Regions from separate parts of the Pseudomonas sp. CC11G genome, predicted to be linked through region 3. Evidence: predicted binding sites of a transcription regulator. Region 3 holds the regulator's gene; each other region holds the start of a gene.
The links. Region 3 encodes FliA, which starts transcription of late flagellar genes. Its sites were predicted from a motif close to CTAAAGTTTNNNNNNNNNNNGCCGNTAA; they were not measured.

Region 1 (5,673 bases), on a different contig from region 3:
CAGCATTTACGTGATCATGGGGTTGTCCGGTTCGGGCAAGTCCACGCTGATTCGCCACTTCAATCGGCTGATCGAACCCACCGCCGGGCAGATCCTGGTGGATGGCCAAGACGTCATGGCCCTCGGCCCGCGCGAGCTTGAGCAGTTTCGCCAGCGCACCATGAGCATGGTGTTTCAGCGCTTCGGGTTGTTCCCGCACCGCAATGTGCTGGACAACGCCGCCTACGGTTTGCAGGTACAAGGCATGCCCAAGGCCGAGCGCGAAGCCAAGGCGCGGCACTGGCTGGAGCAGGTGGGTTTGAAGGGCTTTGAAAAGCAGTTTCCCCGCCAGTTGTCCGGCGGCATGCAACAGCGTGTGGGCCTGGCCCGCGCCCTGGCGACCGACGCCGACATTCTGTTGATGGACGAAGCCTTCTCGGCGCTCGACCCGCTGATCCGCCGCGAAATGCAGGACCAGTTGCTGGCGCTGCAAGCCAAGCTGAACAAGACCATCGTGTTTATCACCCACGACCTGGACGAAGCCCTTCGCCTGGGCAACCGCATCGCCATTCTCAAAGACGGCGAGCTGGTGCAGGAAGGCGCGCCGGAAGACATTCTGCTTAACCCGGCCAACGACTACGTGCAGGCGTTCTTGCAGGACGTGAACCGCGGCAAGGTGCTAACCGCTTCCCATGCGTTGAGCGAACGCAAGGCACTCACCCTGACCACGCGCACTGCGCCGGCACGGGCGCTGGAGCGGTTGCAGGAGCGAGCGTTCGACTACGCGCCGGTGCTGGATGGCCGCAACCTGCGTGGCGTGCTGACTCAAGGCGCGGCGCAGCGAGCGCTGGAAGCGGGCGCGCGGGATATTGCCGGGTACCTGGATGACGTGGCGTCGGTGCCGGCGAGCACCGGCTGGATGAGGTGCTGGGCCAGTTGCTGCGTGAGCCGCAGCCGTTGGCGGTGACCGGTGATGACGGCGAGTTTGTGGGCTGGCTGTCGCGCAAGAAGGTGGTGCAGTTGGTGAGTCCGGCGCTGGATTCGGCGGCGTAACGGCAAACCGTGGGAACGGCGTAGGTTGGGTTGAGCGCAGCGAAGCCCAACAGGTCCGCGATTGTTGGGCTTCGCCTGCGGCTCAACCCAACCTACGATCTACAGGGGATATGTATGCCCATAAAAAAACCGCCCCGAAGGGCGGTTTTTTTGTCGCGCAAAACGGCGCTTACGGCAGGGTGAAAAGCACTTTCACCTTGTCGGTCACGGCCGCTTTGTCGACGTAGCCAATGGCATCGGCTTCGGCGCCAACTTTGGCAACCACGGCGGCGTCATCGGCCACGCTTGGCAGCGGTTGACCCTTGCCGGTGAACACCAGACCCGACCAGTACGACTTCAGCTGCGACTCGTTTTTGCTCGCCACGGTGCTGTAGAACTTGTCTTTGGTGGGGTTCCAGTCTTTCTGGTCGACGCCCTTGAGGGACTTGTCCTTACCCAGAAAAATGTTGGCCACGTCCGATTGGCTTGGCGCGGCGCTGGCGCCGGCATTGACGATCACGGCGACTTCGGCCTGCGCGGCGGTGGCAGCGGCCACCAGGGTGCAGGCGCTGAGAGCACGGATTACAAACTTCATGGGGGCTCTCCTTAGAATACGAAGTCAACGCCGACGCTGATGATGTCACCGTCGTAGTTGCGCGAAGGCGTGCCCGCCAGGCCGTTGGTGGCCGAGTACACCGCGTGGTTGTAGCTTTCCTGGGCTTTTTCAACGAACACGCCGTTGTAGCCGTTGCCACTGGTGTCTACGCGTTTGTATTCGCTTTTAACGATTACGGTCGGCGTGACGTTGTAGTTCAGGCCGTAGGTCCAGGAGGTCTGGCGACCGTCGTCTTCGTCCAGTTGGGCGTAGGTGACGTGGGCCAGGAAGTCGCCGAAGCGGCGGCCACCCATCAGGTAGAACGCGTCGGTGCTGCCTTGGTCATCGGCTTCGATAACGCGGCTGGTCCATTCGTTGGCGGTCAGCCAGGTACCGTTGTCGTACTGGTAGCCGATCGAGGTGAACTTGCCTTTCTGGTTATCCAGCTGGTTGAGCGGGATGGTGGTGCGGGTGCCGAACGGGGTGGTGACGCGAGCGGTGATATCGGTGTTGATATCCGCCTCGGTGTAGCCCACACGCACGGTGCCGAAGTCATTGGTGGAGAGGCTTACGTTAGCCGCGAAGATCTTCTTGTAGTCGATGTCGTAGAGCTCATCGGCCGCGAAGATGTTGCGGTTCACGGCCTGGCCGCCAGCGACCTGGAACGCCACCGAGCCGAACGACAGCGGCAGGGTGTAGATGGCGTCTGCGCCTTCGTAGTTGCTCACCTGAACCTGGCTGTAAACCTCGTCCGGCAGACGCAGCCACGGGTAGGTGAAGCCTACATCGAGGGTTTCCGAGTACATGTACACCGGGCTGCGCAGGCGGCCGGTGCGCAGCAGGAGACCGTCGGTGGCTTGCCACGACAGATAGGCCCACTCCAGGTTGCCTTTCCAGTTGTCTTGTTCAGGCTTGGCAGTGGCTTGCACGGTGACGCCGACGGTGTCGGTCAGGCCGTACTGGAACTGGCCGCCGAGTTTGGACAGCTGGTCGCCGCGCCAGGAATCGTTGGTCTGGCCGTTCACGCCGTAGCTGCGACCATCGTCTTCGCCGCCCAGGTGGGTAATACCGGCAGTGCCGAAACCGTTGAAGCGGTATTCGCCCTGGTCGAGGGCAAAAGCCTGGGTACTCGCAAGGCAAGCTGCGAGGGTGAGTACTCGAAGTTGGATCATTCTGGTGCTCTCGTGTTAAACGCGGAATTGGGCCGTGGCGGCGCGCAAATGGTCCCCGGTGCTGACCAACTGCTCGCCAAGGCGTGCGGTCGCATCGGCCCCGTGTGTGGTTGCTTGCGTATCCCTCTGCAACACTTCTGTGTCTTTCTGAATCGAGTTGGACAGGCCGATCTGCTCCTGGGTGAACTGGGCGATCCCGGCATTCAACTCGTCAATCTGGCGAACGGCCTGGGCGATGGCGTCCAGGGTCTCGGTGGCGGCCACCGAACGTTCGATGCTGGCCTGGGCTTTCTGGCCATTCTGGGTCATCACATTCAGCACGCCGTTGGCGCTGCTTTGCAGACGCTGAATGATGTTCTGGATTTCGGCGGTGGAGGCGGCGGTTTTCTGCGCCAGGTTGCGCACTTCATCGGCTACCACGGCAAAACCACGGCCCTGTTCACCGGCGCGCGCTGCTTCGATGGCGGCGTTGAGGGCCAGCAGGTTGGTCTGTTCGGCGATGCTGCGGATGACGGTGAGCACCGAGCCGACTTGCTGGGTTTCTTCTTCCAGTTGTTCCATGGCCTGCACGGCGCCCATCACGCTGCTGCCCAGGTCGCTGATGCTGGTCGACAGGCTGCCGATGTTCTGCCGCGCGCTTTCCGCCTGCTTGGACGCCGCGCCGGCTTCCTGCGACGCCTGCTGGGAGCGCTGGGCGACTTCCTGAATGCTGCCGGTCATGGTGGAAATGTCGCGACCGATGGAGTCGGTGTGGCCTTGTTGCGAGCGCGCGTTTTCTTCGGCGCCTTGGGTCAGGCGATACAGCTCCTTCGACATGCCACCCAATGGGCTGGCCGCATCGACGATCTGGCGAATGGTGCCCTGCAGCTTGTCGAGGAAACCGTTGAACAGTTTGATCATCACGCCGATTTCGTCGTTGGTTTCGACGTTCACCCGGCGGGTCAGATCGCCGTCGCCGCTGGCGATGGCTTTGAGCGAGTCGATCACGCCGTGGATATTGCTCATCACGCTGCGAATCACGATGACCGAGCCGATGCTCACCAGCAGAATCAGGGCGAGGCTCAGGCCGTAACCCACGCGGGTGGTGGTGGCGTTGTCGGTGCGGGTTTGCGCCAGGCTGGTCTGGAAGTCGTCGTAGGCATGGGTGCGGAACTGCTCGCCGGCTTTTTGCGCCAGTTGCAGGTCGGTGGCCATGCGGTCGAGGTTGGGACGCAGGTCGTCAAAGGCGGTGCCTTTGAGCAGTTGTTCGGTGGCCGAGAAGGCGTTGTCGGCATAACCCTTCACCGCCGCCGTCCAGGCGCGCAGTTCATCGCTGCGTTGCGGCTGGTCTTTGACCAGGGTTTGCAGCGCTTGCTGCTTGGTGTTGATTTCTTCGATGACCTTGCGGGCATCGTTGAGGGTTTCCATTTCGCCGGCGGCAACAGCGCTGTTGAGCAGGCCGGGAATACGCGAGAACTGGAAGATCACCGCATCGGCGTTTTCCAGTGTGGGGTAGCTCTGTTTCTCCAACGCCACCAGGCGGGTGTCGTTGTTGCTCAGTTGCACAGCGGTGTAAACCACGAACAGTAAGAGGCCGATGAGTGCCACGGCGGGCGGGAGCGAAAGCTTCAGGGTCAGCGACATATTTTTGAACATGGACAGATATTCCCGACTGCGCAAATGGCAAAAGTTTGCAAGTAATACTTTTTATCTTCTATTGGTCACGACTTGACCATTATATAGGTCGGTGCCAATTTTTTATCGGCATTTAACCGGCGACCTGTAGTTTTCAACATAGCCACTGGTCCGGTTGTCTGTAGGGGATTTCTGCGTTTTTTATCTGCGTGATGGCAATTGGCTGGCATCGCCGGCGATCGCCCATAAAAAAACGCCCCGAAGGGCGTTTTTTCAGTGCCGCTTGCCGGGTGAATTACAGGCCGTTTTTGGCTTTGAATTCACGACGACGACGGTGCAGAACCGGCTCGGTGTAACCGTTCGGTTGCTTGGCGCCTTCGATCACCAGCTCCAGAGCAGCCTGGAACGCGATGTTGCTATCGAAGTCTGGTGCCAGCGGACGGTACAGCGGGTCGTTGGCGTTCTGACGGTCAACCACTGGTGCCATACGCTTCAGGCTAGCGACAATCTGCTCTTCGCTGGCAATGCCATGACGCAGCCAGTTGGCCAGCAGTTGGCTGGAGATACGCAGGGTAGCGCGGTCTTCCATCAGGCCGACGTCGTTGATGTCCGGCACTTTCGAGCAGCCGACGCCCTGGTCGATCCAGCGCACTACGTAACCCAGAATGCCCTGCGAGTTGTTGTCCAGTTCGTTCTGGATTTCGTCTGCAGACCAGTTGGTGTTGGCAGCCAGCGGGATGCTGAGGATGTCGTCGATCGAGGCACGAGCGCGCTTAGCCAGTTCGGCTTGACGGGCGAACACGTCAACCTTGTGGTAGTGCAGGGCGTGCAGTGCAGCGGCGGTTGGCGATGGAACCCAGGCGGTGTTGGCGCCAGCCAGCGGGTGAGCAATTTTCTGCTCGAGCATGCCGGCCATCAGGTCGGGCATGGCCCACATGCCTTTACCGATCTGGGCGCGACCTTGCAGGCCGGTGGCCAGGCCGATGTCCACGTTCCAGTTCTCGTAGGCAGCGATCCACTTCTCGGATTTCATGGCGGCTTTGCGCACAACGGCGCCAGCTTCCATGGAGGTGTGGATTTCATCGCCGGTACGGTCGAGGAAACCGGTGTTGATAAACACCACGCGCTCGCTGGCGGCTTTGATGCACGCCTTGAGGTTGACGGTGGTGCGGCGCTCTTCGTCCATGATGCCGACTTTCAGGGTGTTGCGCGGCAGGCCGAGAACGTCTTCAACGCGGCTAAAGATTTCGCTGGTGAAAGCGACTTCTTCCGGGCCGTGCA
Region 2 (5,673 bases), on a different contig from region 3:
GCAGGAAGCCAAGCTCAAACGCTTCAAAGGCGAGCAGGACGGCATGTACCGCAAGTGGTTGCCGTGTTGGCGCGTGACCCGGCTTACAACCGCAACCTCAATCTGGAAAAAACCGGTTTCGAGATGGACCTGCGTCGTCTGCGGCAGTGGCAGCCGTTCTCGCAACCATTACTGCCGCGGATTCTCTGCCACCCGGCCGACCGTTCCGGTTGCGGCCATTACCGGGTGCGGCAACCGTTTGCCAGCATGCAGCGGGCAGGGCTGGTGGAGGGAGGTCTGTCCGAAACCTTGCTATTGCCGGTCGAGATGGAGCGCTTCGAGGCCGACTCGGTGATTCTGCAACGTCAGGTCACGGATGCGCAGTTAGATGCTATCGGCGATATGAAAGCGTTCAGTGGTGCTTTCAAGGTCTATGAGCTGGACGATTACCTGCCCAACCTTCCGCTGAAAAGCGTGCACCGGGCGGATATGCCGAAAGACATTCTGCGTTCGCTGCGCCGTGCCCTAGGCCTGGTTGACCGTTTTGTTGTGTCGACCGAGCCGCTTGCCGAAGCCTTTGGCGATTTGCACTCCGATATCCGCGTGGTGAAAAACCGCTTGCCGACCGACTGGTGGAGCGGTTTGCAAAGCCAGCGACGGGTAGGGCGCAAGCCTCGCGTCGGCTGGGCCGGTGGCGTGGGCCATACCGGTGACCTGGAGCTGATCGCTGATCTGGTGCGCGATCTGGCGGGCGAGGTGGAGTGGGTGTTCTTCGGCCTGTGCCCGGAAAAACTCAAACCCTATGTGCACGAGTTCCACCGGGGAGTGCCTATCGAGCGATACCCGGCGGTGCTGGCGACACTCGATCTTGACCTGGCCCTGGCGCCGCTTGAGCAGAACCAGTTCAACGACTGCAAGAGCAACCTGCGGTTGCTGGAATACGGCGTACTGGGTTTCCCGGTTATTTGCAGCGACGTGGTGTGCTACCGCGATGGTTTGCCGGTGACTCGAGTGAAAAACCGCTACAAGGACTGGATGGATGCGGTGCGTATGCACCTGTCGGATCTTGATGCCACAGCCGAGGCGGGAGACAAATTGCAGGCAGTCATCAAACGTGACTGGATGCTGGAAGGCGAAAATCTGCAGAACTGGGCGAAGGCCTGGCTGCCGGATTAACGCGCTGGCGGCGCCTGTAGGCTAGGCTTTAGCGGTATGAAAGGGTCAGTTATGAAAATAACTGGCCTTTTTTTATGGGTGTCAAAAAACGGTGGGTTGCGAACGCAGCTTGGCTAAGTGTTGAACTGTATTGATTTTTGGCGCCATGAATTCGCGAGGTCGGCATTTTTTAGCTCGTTTTATTGATCGTTTTTTGCTCAGTGAGGACAAAATCTTTAAGAGAGCCCTTTAGTTCTGCGGGCCCTGCCGATACAGAAGTTGTGGAAACGGTTTGCACCGGTTCGGCAAGCAGCCAGCAAAATATTTGAAAATTTTGCTAAAGCTCCAAGAACAAGCGCCGATAAACACTTCGAATGCGAATTCTAGGGGCGCCTGAGCTGCAGGCCCTGAACGTCGCAAGCTCAGGCAAATACTAGGTACTCGGGAGACGCCCAAATGGCACTTACAGTTAACACGAACATTGCTTCGCTCAACACTCAGCGCAACCTGAACGCCTCGTCCAGCTCGCTGAATACCTCGCTGCAACGTCTGTCCACCGGTAACCGCATCAACAGCGCCAAAGACGACGCCGCCGGTCTGCAGATCTCTAACCGTCTGACCAACCAGATCAGCGGCCTGAACGTAGCGACCCGCAACGCCAACGACGGTATCTCGCTGGCGCAAACCGCTGAAGGCGCGCTGCAACAGTCGACCAACATTCTGCAGCGTATCCGTGACCTGTCCATTCAGGCAGCCAACGGTTCGAACAGCGACACCGACCGTGCCGCTCTGCAAAAAGAAGTATCGGCCCAACAAGCTGAATTGAGCCGTATTGCTGACACCACCACCTTCGGTGGTCGCAAACTGCTCGACGGTTCGTTCGGTACCACCAGCTTTCAGGTGGGTTCCAACGCTTACGAAACCATCGACGTTTCGCTGAAAGATGCCTCCGCGACTTCCCTGGGTTCGTACCAGGTGGGTGGCGGTGCTTCGACCACCAGCGCCGGTGCTTCGGCTTCGGGTACCACCATTGCTGCCAGCATTGGCACCAGCGGTGCAGCGTTCGCTTCGGGCACTGTCACCGTGGTTGGTGGTGGTCAAACCAAGGATGTGGCCATTGCTTCTGGCGATAGCGCCAAGTCTCTGGCTGCCAAGTTCGACGGCGCCATCTCCGGCCTGACCGCTACCGCTCGTACCGTTGTACAGGCTGGTGTAGCTCTGACTTCCGGTGCAGCTAGCTTCACGCTGACCGTAGGTAGCCAGGACGTGGCGATCGTAGGTGCAACCGACAGCAAATCGTTGGCTGACCAGATCAACTCGAACGCCGGTAAGTTGAACGTTACGGCGAACTACGACGCGAAGACTGACAAAGTGACCATCACCTCCGCTACGGGTGAGAACATCTCCTTCGGTGCGGTGTCGGGTGCTGGCGGTAAGATCAACTTGGCTGCGCAGGGTTCTGACGGTACGTTCAGTGCAGAAACCGATGTGGTAGCAGCAGGTGGCGGTAAAGCGATCGGTTATGTTCAACTGAACTCTCCGACTTCTTACGCCCTGACCGGTGATACCACTGAAGTATTTGGTGATACCGCTTCGACGCTGAACACGGTTTCGGATGTGGATATCTCCACCGCTGATGGTGCTCAACGTGCAATCGCTGTAATCGACAACGCCTTGGCGAACATCGACAGCCAGCGTGCGGACCTCGGTGCTGTACAGAACCGCTTCGACAACACCATCAGCAACCTGCAGAACATCTCTGAGAACGCTGACGCTGCTCGTAGCCGGATCAAAGACACTGACTTCGCTGCTGAAACTGCAACACTGTCGAAAAACCAAGTGCTGCAACAAGCTGGTACCGCGATTCTGGCCCAAGCTAACAAGCTGCCACAATCGGTTCTCAGCCTGCTGCAATAAGGCAGGGCGAGGCGCCAAAAACAATGGGGGAAAGGGGCTAACCCTTTCTCCCATTTGGCCATTGTGAGGTATCTAAAATGGATGTTTCCAACATTACGTCTGGTGCCGGCCTTCCTAAGACGACTGAAGCTGTTGTTTCAGCAGTGTCAGCGACCAAGCAGGCTGATAAGAGCGGCAAGCCTAGCGACACCGCAAAGCCAGTCGGCAATACGCTCAGCAGCGGGGATTTGAATTCGGTGGTTTCCGATATCAACTCTTACGCACAAACTGTGCAGCGTGGTTTGAGCTTTAACGTTGATGACAAGAGTGGCGATGTAGTCGTCAAGGTCATCGACACCGATTCCGGCAAGGTGATTCGCCAGATTCCTTCCGAGGAACTGCTGAAACTCGCCGAGCAGCTGGAAGATATTCGCAGCCTCATGTTCGAGGCTAAAGCGTGAGTTGGTACGGTTCTTGAGTGCAACTCGCCTGATCGGTTCCTGAAGGGAATTCGGAACGTTATTTTGACGGAGGTGCGAGATGGCTGGCGTAACTGGCATTGGTTCTGGTGTCAATATTGACGATATCGTTGCTGCATCGGTGAAAGCCGAAAAAGCAGCGAAGCAAAATCAAATCGATACGCAGGAAACCAAATCGACGACCAAGCTGACTGGTTTGGGATCGCTGAAAAGCGCCGTGAGCGACTTTCAAACCGCTTTGGCGCTGCTGAACAGCCCCTCCAGCTTCCTGACCAAGTCCGCGACCTCTTCGAATACCTCCGCCCTCAGCGCCACTGGTACTGCCAGTGCGGTTGCCGGCACTTACAAAATTGAAGTGTCCCAGCTGGCCTCCAGCAGCAAGATTGCCTCGGCTGCCTTCAGTGGCGGCAGCACTACCGCCTTCAATACCGGTACCGTGGACATCAAGATTGGCGGCGAGTCGGCGTTGACTCTCAACGTTGACAGCACCAATAACACTCTGGCCGGCATGCGTGATGCCATCAACGCACAGGGCAAAACAGCCGGCATCAGTGCCACTATCGTCAGCGATAGCAAAGGCTCGCGACTGGTGTTGAGCAGTAGCAAGATGGGCGATGGCAACGACATCACCATGACCGGTACCAGTACCGGCACCGGCAGCACTTCCCTGGAAGGTCTGACCTTTCCACCAGCTGCTTTGGACGCTGCCGACTTTGCTACCACGGCTGAATATGACGCCGCTGTGGCCACTGCGGGTAAAACCATCACCACCGCGCAGAGTGCCAAGCTCACCATCGACGGCCTGGATGTAGTCAGCGATTCCAACACCATCGACAAAGCGATTGATGGTGTCAGCATTAAGCTGACTGGTACCACTGACGAGGATGAGCCGCTTACGTTGACCGTCGCCGACAACACCACGGCGGTGAAAACGAACGTGCAGAACTTCGTTACGGCCTACAACAAGATGATGACCGCCGTCAGCGCTCTGACCAAGGTGACTACCGTTACCAATAGTGCACCGGTCGTTGCTGCGCTGGCGGGCGACTCTACTGCACGGTCGTTGATCAGCTCCGTGCGCAACGAGTTGGTATCAAACCAACCTGGTACTGGCGCGATCTCGGCATTGGCCAACCTGGGTATCACCACCAAGCAGGACGGAACCCTGGAGGTGAACAGCGCCAAGCTGGACACGGCCATCAGTGATAACTACGAAGGCGTAGCTGCCTATTTCACCGGCGATGACGGCTTGGCCTCACGCTTGACCACCAAACTCAAGCCCTACACCGACGGTGGCGGCATTATTGAGCAGCGCACGACGCAGCTGTCCAACACGATTGCCAGCCTGGACAAGCAGCAAGAAGCTCTCGACCTGCGTATGACCGCTCTGCAAGATCGCTTGTACAAGCAGTACAACGCGATGGATGCCTTGGTATCGCAGTTGACCACCACCAGCGACAGCCTCACTCAGCAGTTGGCCAGCCTGCCGTTCGCCAACTCCACCAAAAGCTGATAACGCGCGTCCGATTCTGGGCGCATATTCCTCCAGCGGACCAGAACACCTGCTCCGCTTCGCTAGCTAGATCGAAATTGATGCTCTTTGTGCTGGCTTAGTCCGGTTTCTGCCGTGATTAAAATTTTCAAGTCAGGCATAAAGTTTCGTAGATCCGGCCGATATCTTTATTATCGAAACAGCGGTTCACGAGGGTTAGCAAAATGAGAGCGATGTCGGCGATGAATCAGTACAAACAAGTGAGTGTCTCGGCTCAAGTGTTTGAAGCAAGTCCTCATCGTTTGATCCAGATGCTGATGGAAGGCGGTCTGGAACGCCTGGCTCAAGCCCAAGGTGCCATGGCCCGCGGCCAGTTCTCCATGAAAGGCGAGCTGATCAGCAAAGCGATCGGGATTGTCGGCGGTCTGCGTGATGGCCTGGACATGACCAAGGGTGGCGAAATTGCGCAAAACCTCGACCGTGTCTATGAGTACATGATTGCCCGCATGCTTGAAGCCAACAAAAGCAACGACCCAGCGCCATTGGTCGAAGTGTCTGGCTTGCTGCGTGAGGTCAAGTCCGGTTGGGATGCGATCGCTTCCGAGGCCTCTGTGGCCTGAACGGGAGAAATACGATGACTAACACCATGGTGGTTAACCCTGTGCTGCAGCA
Region 3 (5,673 bases):
TGGCCCTTGGCCGAGTAGATGTTGATGATGCCGTTGAGCTGGGAAATCTTGGTTTTCACCACGTCCATGCCCACACCGCGGCCGGACACATCGGAGATCTCGGTTTTGGTCGAGAAGCCCGGGGCGAAAATCAGGTTGTAGCATTCGGCTTCGCTTAAGCGGTCGGCGGCGTCTTTGTCGAGCACGCCCTTCTCCACCGCTTTGGCGCGCAGCACGTCGGGGTCCATGCCGTTGCCGTCGTCAGAGATCGACAACAGGATATGGTCACCCTCTTGCTGCGCCGACAACACGATTTTGCCGCCGCGGCTCTTGCCAGCAGCTTCGCGTTTTTCCGGCGATTCGATGCCGTGGTCCACCGAGTTGCGCACCAAGTGGACCAACGGGTCGGCCAGCGCCTCGACCAGGTTCTTGTCGAGGTCGGTTTCTTCCCCCACCAGTTCCAGGTTGATTTCTTTTTTCAGGCTGCGAGCCAGGTCGCGAACCAGACGCGGGAAACGACCGAAGACTTTCTTGATCGGCTGCATGCGGGTTTTCATCACCGCGGTCTGCAGATCGGCCGTCACCACATCGAGGTTGGACACGGCCTTGGACATGTTCTCGTCGCCGCTATTCAAGCCCAGGCGCACCAGACGGTTACGCACCAGCACCAGCTCGCCGACCATGTTCATGATCTCGTCGAGGCGCGCGGTATCGACCCGTACGGTGGTCTCAGCTTCAGTAGCCGGGCCCGCTTTGTCAGCGGCGGCTGCAGCTGCTGCGGCTGGTGCCGGTGCAGGGGCTGCCGGCTTAGCAGCGGCGGGTTTGGCCGGTTCAGCTTTCGGCGCCGGCTTGGCGGCCGGTGCAGCGGGCTTGGCCGGGGCTGCAACAGCAGCCGGCAATGGCGCTTGTGCGGCGGGCTCGACGAACTTGCCCTGACCGTGCAACTGATCCAGCAGGGCTTCGAATTCGTCGTCGGTGATGTTGTCACCATTGCCGCTGGCCGCAGGCGTCGCCGCCGCTACCGGTGCCGGGGCTGCTGGTTCAGGTGTTGCAGTTGGCTCTACAAATTTGCCTTTGCCATGCAGTTGATCCAGCAAGGCTTCGAATTCGTCGTCGGTGATTTCATCACCACCGCCGGAGGCCGCCGGAGTTTCGCTGGCAGGCGGCGCGCTGACCGGTGCAACTGGCGCGGCGGCCGCAGCAGGCGCAGCGAACTGGCCTTTGCCGTGCAGCTGATCGAGCAACGATTCGAACTCGTCGTCGGTGATTTCATCGCCGCTGCTGGCCGCAGCGGGCGCTTTGGGTTCGTCGTGCAGCGCGTCGAGCAACTGCTCGAATTCGCTGTCGGTGATATCGCCTGAAGCGGCGGCCGCGGCAGGCGCCTCTTCCACTTCGGGTTCAGGCTCAGCAGCTTCAGGTTCTGCGCCGGCACCGGCAAGTTCTGCGGCGCTTTGTGGTTCGGCCAGACGCGACAGCGCCGCCAACAACTCGGGCGAAGCCGGGGTTGGCGTGGCGCGTTCGCGCACTTCGGAAAACATGCCGTTAACGGCGTCCAAGGCTTCGAGGACAACGTCCATGAGCTCCGAGTCAACGCGCCGTTCACCCTTGCGCAGGATGTCGAACACGTTCTCGGCGATATGGCAGCACTCCACCAGCTCGTTGAGCTGGAGGAAGCCGGCGCCACCTTTGACGGTATGGAAACCGCGGAAAATAGCATTGAGCAGGTTCGAGTCATCCGGGCGGCTTTCCAGCTCGACCAGTTGCTCGGATAACAGCTCAAGAATTTCGCCGGCCTCTACCAGGAAGTCCTGGAGGATTTCTTCATCGGCGCCGAAGCTCATTGGTGTGCTCCCTAAAACCCTAGGCTGGATAGCAGATCGTCTACATCGTCTTGATTAGAGGCGACGTCTTCACGCTTATCGGCATGAATCTGCGGACCTTCACCGTGAGAAGGCTCTTTTTGTTTTTCTTGCTCGGCGCGTAGCACGGAATGGTCGTGCTCAATGCCGGCGAAACGGTCTACCTGACTGGCCATCAGCACCAGTTTCAGCAGGTTGGCTTCGACTTCTGTCACCAGTTGCGTAACGCGTTTGATCACCTGACCGGTCAGGTCCTGGTAGTCCTGCGCCAGCAGAATGTCGTTGAGGTGCCCCGACAATTTGCTGCTGTCGCGCTCGCTGCGAGCCAGAAACAGCTCGATGCGTTTGGCCAGTTCACGGAATGCTTCAGCGCCCAACTCGCGGCGCATAAAGCGACCCCAGTCAGCACTCAGGTTAGTCGCTTCGTCATGCAGGTCGTTAACCAGCGGCGCGCTCTGCTCCACCAGATCCATGGTGCGATTGGCCGCTTTCTCGGTCATCGTCACGACATAGTTCAGGCGTTCGGTGGCGTCGGTGATTTGCGACACTTCCTTGGCATGCGGCACGCGTGGGTCAAGCTGGAAATTGACGATGGCGTTGTGCAGCTCACGCGTCAGTTTGCCCACCTCGTGATACAGCCCACGGTCACGAACTTTATTGAGCTCGTGAATCAGCTGGACCGCGTCGCCAAAATTACCTTTTTCAAGGCTCTCAACGAGCTCACGGGCATTGGATTTTAGAGACGACTCGAGGTCGCCCATGGGTAGATCGTCGTGCGCCATAATGCCCCCACGGCCGGAATCAGCCGTTAACACGCTCGAAGATTTTTTCGATCTTCTCTTTCAGAACCTGCGCTGTGAACGGTTTGACTACATAACCATTCACCCCGGCTTGCGCCGCTTCAATAATCTGATCGCGCTTGGCTTCTGCGGTAACCATCAGCACCGGCAGGGCCTTGAGACGGTCATCCGCGCGAACCGCGCGCAAGAGGTCGATACCGGTCATACCCGGCATGTTCCAGTCAGTCACGAGAAAGTCGAAGCTGCCGCTTTGCAGCATGGGTAGAGCCGTGGTTCCGTCATCTGCCTCAGCGGTGTTGGTAAATCCCAAGTCGCGCAAGAGGTTCTTGATGATCCGTCGCATCGTTGAGAAGTCGTCAACGATGAGGATTTTCATGTTTTTGTCCAAGTCGACCTCCGTACAGTCCTAAACGCACCCAGCACCTGGATGCGCGTTGAATCGAGAAACTGGCAGTACCGCTCAGCTAGCTGGCGCGCCACTCGCTCAAGCGTGCACGCAAACGAGCGGCACACTGGCTATGCAACTGGCTGACCCGCGATTCGCTGACCCCCAGCACTTCGCCAATTTCCTTGAGATTCAGTTCTTCGTCGTAATACAGCGACAACACCAACTGTTCGCGCTCCGGCAGCCCGGAAATGGCCGCTGCCAATGCCGATTGGAAACGTTCATCTTCCAGATCGCGCGAAGGCTCGAAGTGGGTAATGCCAGCGTCTTCACGCAGACCCGTGTGTTCGCCGTCCTGAAGAAGGTCGTCGAAACTGAACAGGCGACTGCCCAAAGTGTCGCCAAGAATGCCGTAGTAATCCTCGAGACTCAATTGGAGTTCGGCCGCAACTTCTTGATCTTTAGCGTCTCTGCCTGTTCTGGCTTCAATTTTTCGGATTGCGTCACTGACCATCCGACTATTGCGGTGCACCGAACGCGGTGCCCAATCGCCTTTGCGTACTTCATCCAGCATAGATCCGCGTATGCGAATGCCGGCGAAAGTTTCAAAACTGGCGCCTTTGCTGGAGTCGTATTTTTTCGATGCTTCGAGCAGGCCGATCATGCCGGCCTGAATGAGGTCTTCCACCTGAACGCTTGCTGGCAAGCGAGCCAGCAAGTGGTAGGCGATGCGTTTGACCAGTGGGGCGTAACGCTCGATCAACTGGTGCTGGGAGTCCTGCGCCTGTGCCTTGCTATACATACGGAGCCCATTGCCTGATGTCATACGGCCGTATCAGCTAGCGGTTGCTGTACCAAACGCTCCACGAAAAACTCCAGGTGCCCGCGTGGGTTGGCTGGTAACGGCCAGGTGTCGACCTTCTGCGCAATGGCCTTGAAAGCCAGGGCGCACTTGGAGCGAGGGAAGGCCTCATAAACTGCACGCTGTTTCTGCACTGCCTTGCGTACCGACTCGTCGTAAGGCACAGCGCCGACGTACTGCAGGGCGACATCGAGAAAACGGTCAGTCACTTTGGTCAGCTTAGCAAACAGGTTGCGACCCTCTTGCGGGCTGTGGGCCATATTGGCCAACACGCGGAAACGGCTCATGCCGTGGTCGCGGTTCAACAGTTTGATCAGGGCGTAGGCGTCGGTGATGGACGTGGGCTCATCGCACACCACCACAATCACTTCCTGGGCCGCACGCACAAAGCTGACGACCGCGTCACCAATACCGGCGGCGGTGTCGATGACGAGTACATCGAGGTTGTCACTGATTTCGCTGAAGGCCTGAATAAGACCGGCGTGCTGCATGGGCGTGAGTTGCACCATGCTCTGTGTACCGGAGGCTGCCGGCACAATGCGGATACCGCCCGGGCCTTGCAGCAGCACGTCACGCAGTTCGCATTCGCCGCTGATGACGTCCGCCAGCGTGCGCTTGGCCGACAGGCCCAGCAGCACGTCCACGTTGGCCAAGCCCAGGTCGGCGTCCATCAGCATCACCCGCCGGCCAAGATCGGCCAGGGCCAGGGAGAGATTGACCGATACATTGGTCTTGCCGACGCCACCTTTGCCGCCGGTCACCGCGATCACCTGTACGGGATGCATACCCATGTTATCCACACACCTTGTCTAGCTTCGACTGGGGCCACTTGGCTGGTTACGCTGCGCTTGCCCTTAAGGGCGACCGCAACGGTTTAAAACTTTACTGCCGGGCGTTTAACTCGCCCGGCGTGCCGGGTTCTGATACAGCCCGGTAAACATATCGGCCATCGCATCTTCACTCGGCTCCTGTGGCGCTTGCAGGCTCACCGCTCGGCTTACCAACTGGTGTGGGCGCGCCACGTGCAAATCATCCGGAATCCGCGGGCCGTCTGCCAGATAGGCTACCGGTAGATGCTGGCTTATAGCCAGACTTATAACTTCACCCAGGCTGGTCGCTTCATCGGCCTTGGTAAGGATACAGCCAGTCAGACCGCAACGCTTATAGCTATGGTAGGCGGCCTTGAGCACTTGGCTCTGGCTGGTAGCAGCCAAAACCAGATAATTTCTCGATTTGACCCCACGACCGGCCAAGGTTTCCAACTGCATGTGCAGCGCCGGGTCGTTGCCAGGCAGGCCGGCGGTGTCGATCAACACCACACGCTTGCGAGCCAAAGGCTCCAGCGCCTGGGTCAGCGATTGGCCCGGGTCTACCTGCGTTACCGACACATTCAAAATACGGCCCAGGGTTTTCAGTTGTTCCTGCGCGCCAATGCGGTAGCTGTCCATGCTCACCAACGCCACGTGCTGGGCGCCGTACTTCAGTACATAACGGGCGGCCATTTTTGCCAGTGTAGTGGTTTTGCCCATACCAGCCGGGCCAACCAGGGCGATCACACCGCCCTCCTCCAATGGTTCGACCTTCGGCGTTTTGATCGCGTGGGCCAGGTGGGCGAGGATCATGCGCCAAGCTTGACGCTGCTCCGGCACCTTGCTCACCCGCTCCAGCAGCACACGCGACAGCTCGGCCGGCAGGCCCATGCGTTGCAGACGACGCCACAGCGCAGCCTGTTGTGGCCGGCGACTCTGCATCTGACCCCAGGCCATGGAACCCAGTTGCACTTCAATC

Region 1: a site for FliA is predicted at 4,516-4,543, ahead of AC0V2S_RS00175 (methyl-accepting chemotaxis protein). Genes of this name have one in related genera too.
Region 2: a site for FliA is predicted at 1,472-1,499, ahead of AC0V2S_RS24455 (flagellin). Genes of this name have one in related genera too.

The regions. Positions count from the first base shown of each region.
Region 1 is NZ_JBWBZC010000001.1:32,375-38,047, forward strand. Features, by position in the region: gene AC0V2S_RS00160 (quaternary amine ABC transporter ATP-binding protein) at 1-946, shown strand, start outside; gene AC0V2S_RS00165 (phosphate ABC transporter substrate-binding protein) at 1,202-1,606, opposite strand; gene AC0V2S_RS00170 (hypothetical protein) at 1,618-2,778, opposite strand; gene AC0V2S_RS00175 (methyl-accepting chemotaxis protein) at 2,794-4,413, opposite strand; gene AC0V2S_RS00180 (malate synthase G) at 4,688-5,673, opposite strand, start outside.
Region 2 is NZ_JBWBZC010000029.1:43,927-49,599, reverse strand. Features, by position in the region: gene AC0V2S_RS24460 (glycosyltransferase family protein) at 64-1,155, shown strand; gene AC0V2S_RS24455 (flagellin) at 1,591-3,051, shown strand; gene AC0V2S_RS24450 (flagellar protein FlaG) at 3,129-3,491, shown strand; gene fliD (flagellar filament capping protein FliD) at 3,571-5,022, shown strand; gene fliS (flagellar export chaperone FliS) at 5,226-5,621, shown strand; gene fliT (flagellar protein FliT) at 5,636-5,673, shown strand, end outside.
Region 3 is NZ_JBWBZC010000025.1:56,740-62,412, forward strand. Features, by position in the region: gene AC0V2S_RS23165 (chemotaxis protein CheA) at 1-1,820, opposite strand, end outside; gene AC0V2S_RS23170 (protein phosphatase CheZ) at 1,832-2,620, opposite strand; gene AC0V2S_RS23175 (chemotaxis response regulator CheY) at 2,640-3,014, opposite strand; gene fliA (RNA polymerase sigma factor FliA) at 3,103-3,849, opposite strand; gene fleN (flagellar synthesis regulator FleN) at 3,846-4,685, opposite strand; gene flhF (flagellar biosynthesis protein FlhF) at 4,782-5,673, opposite strand, start outside.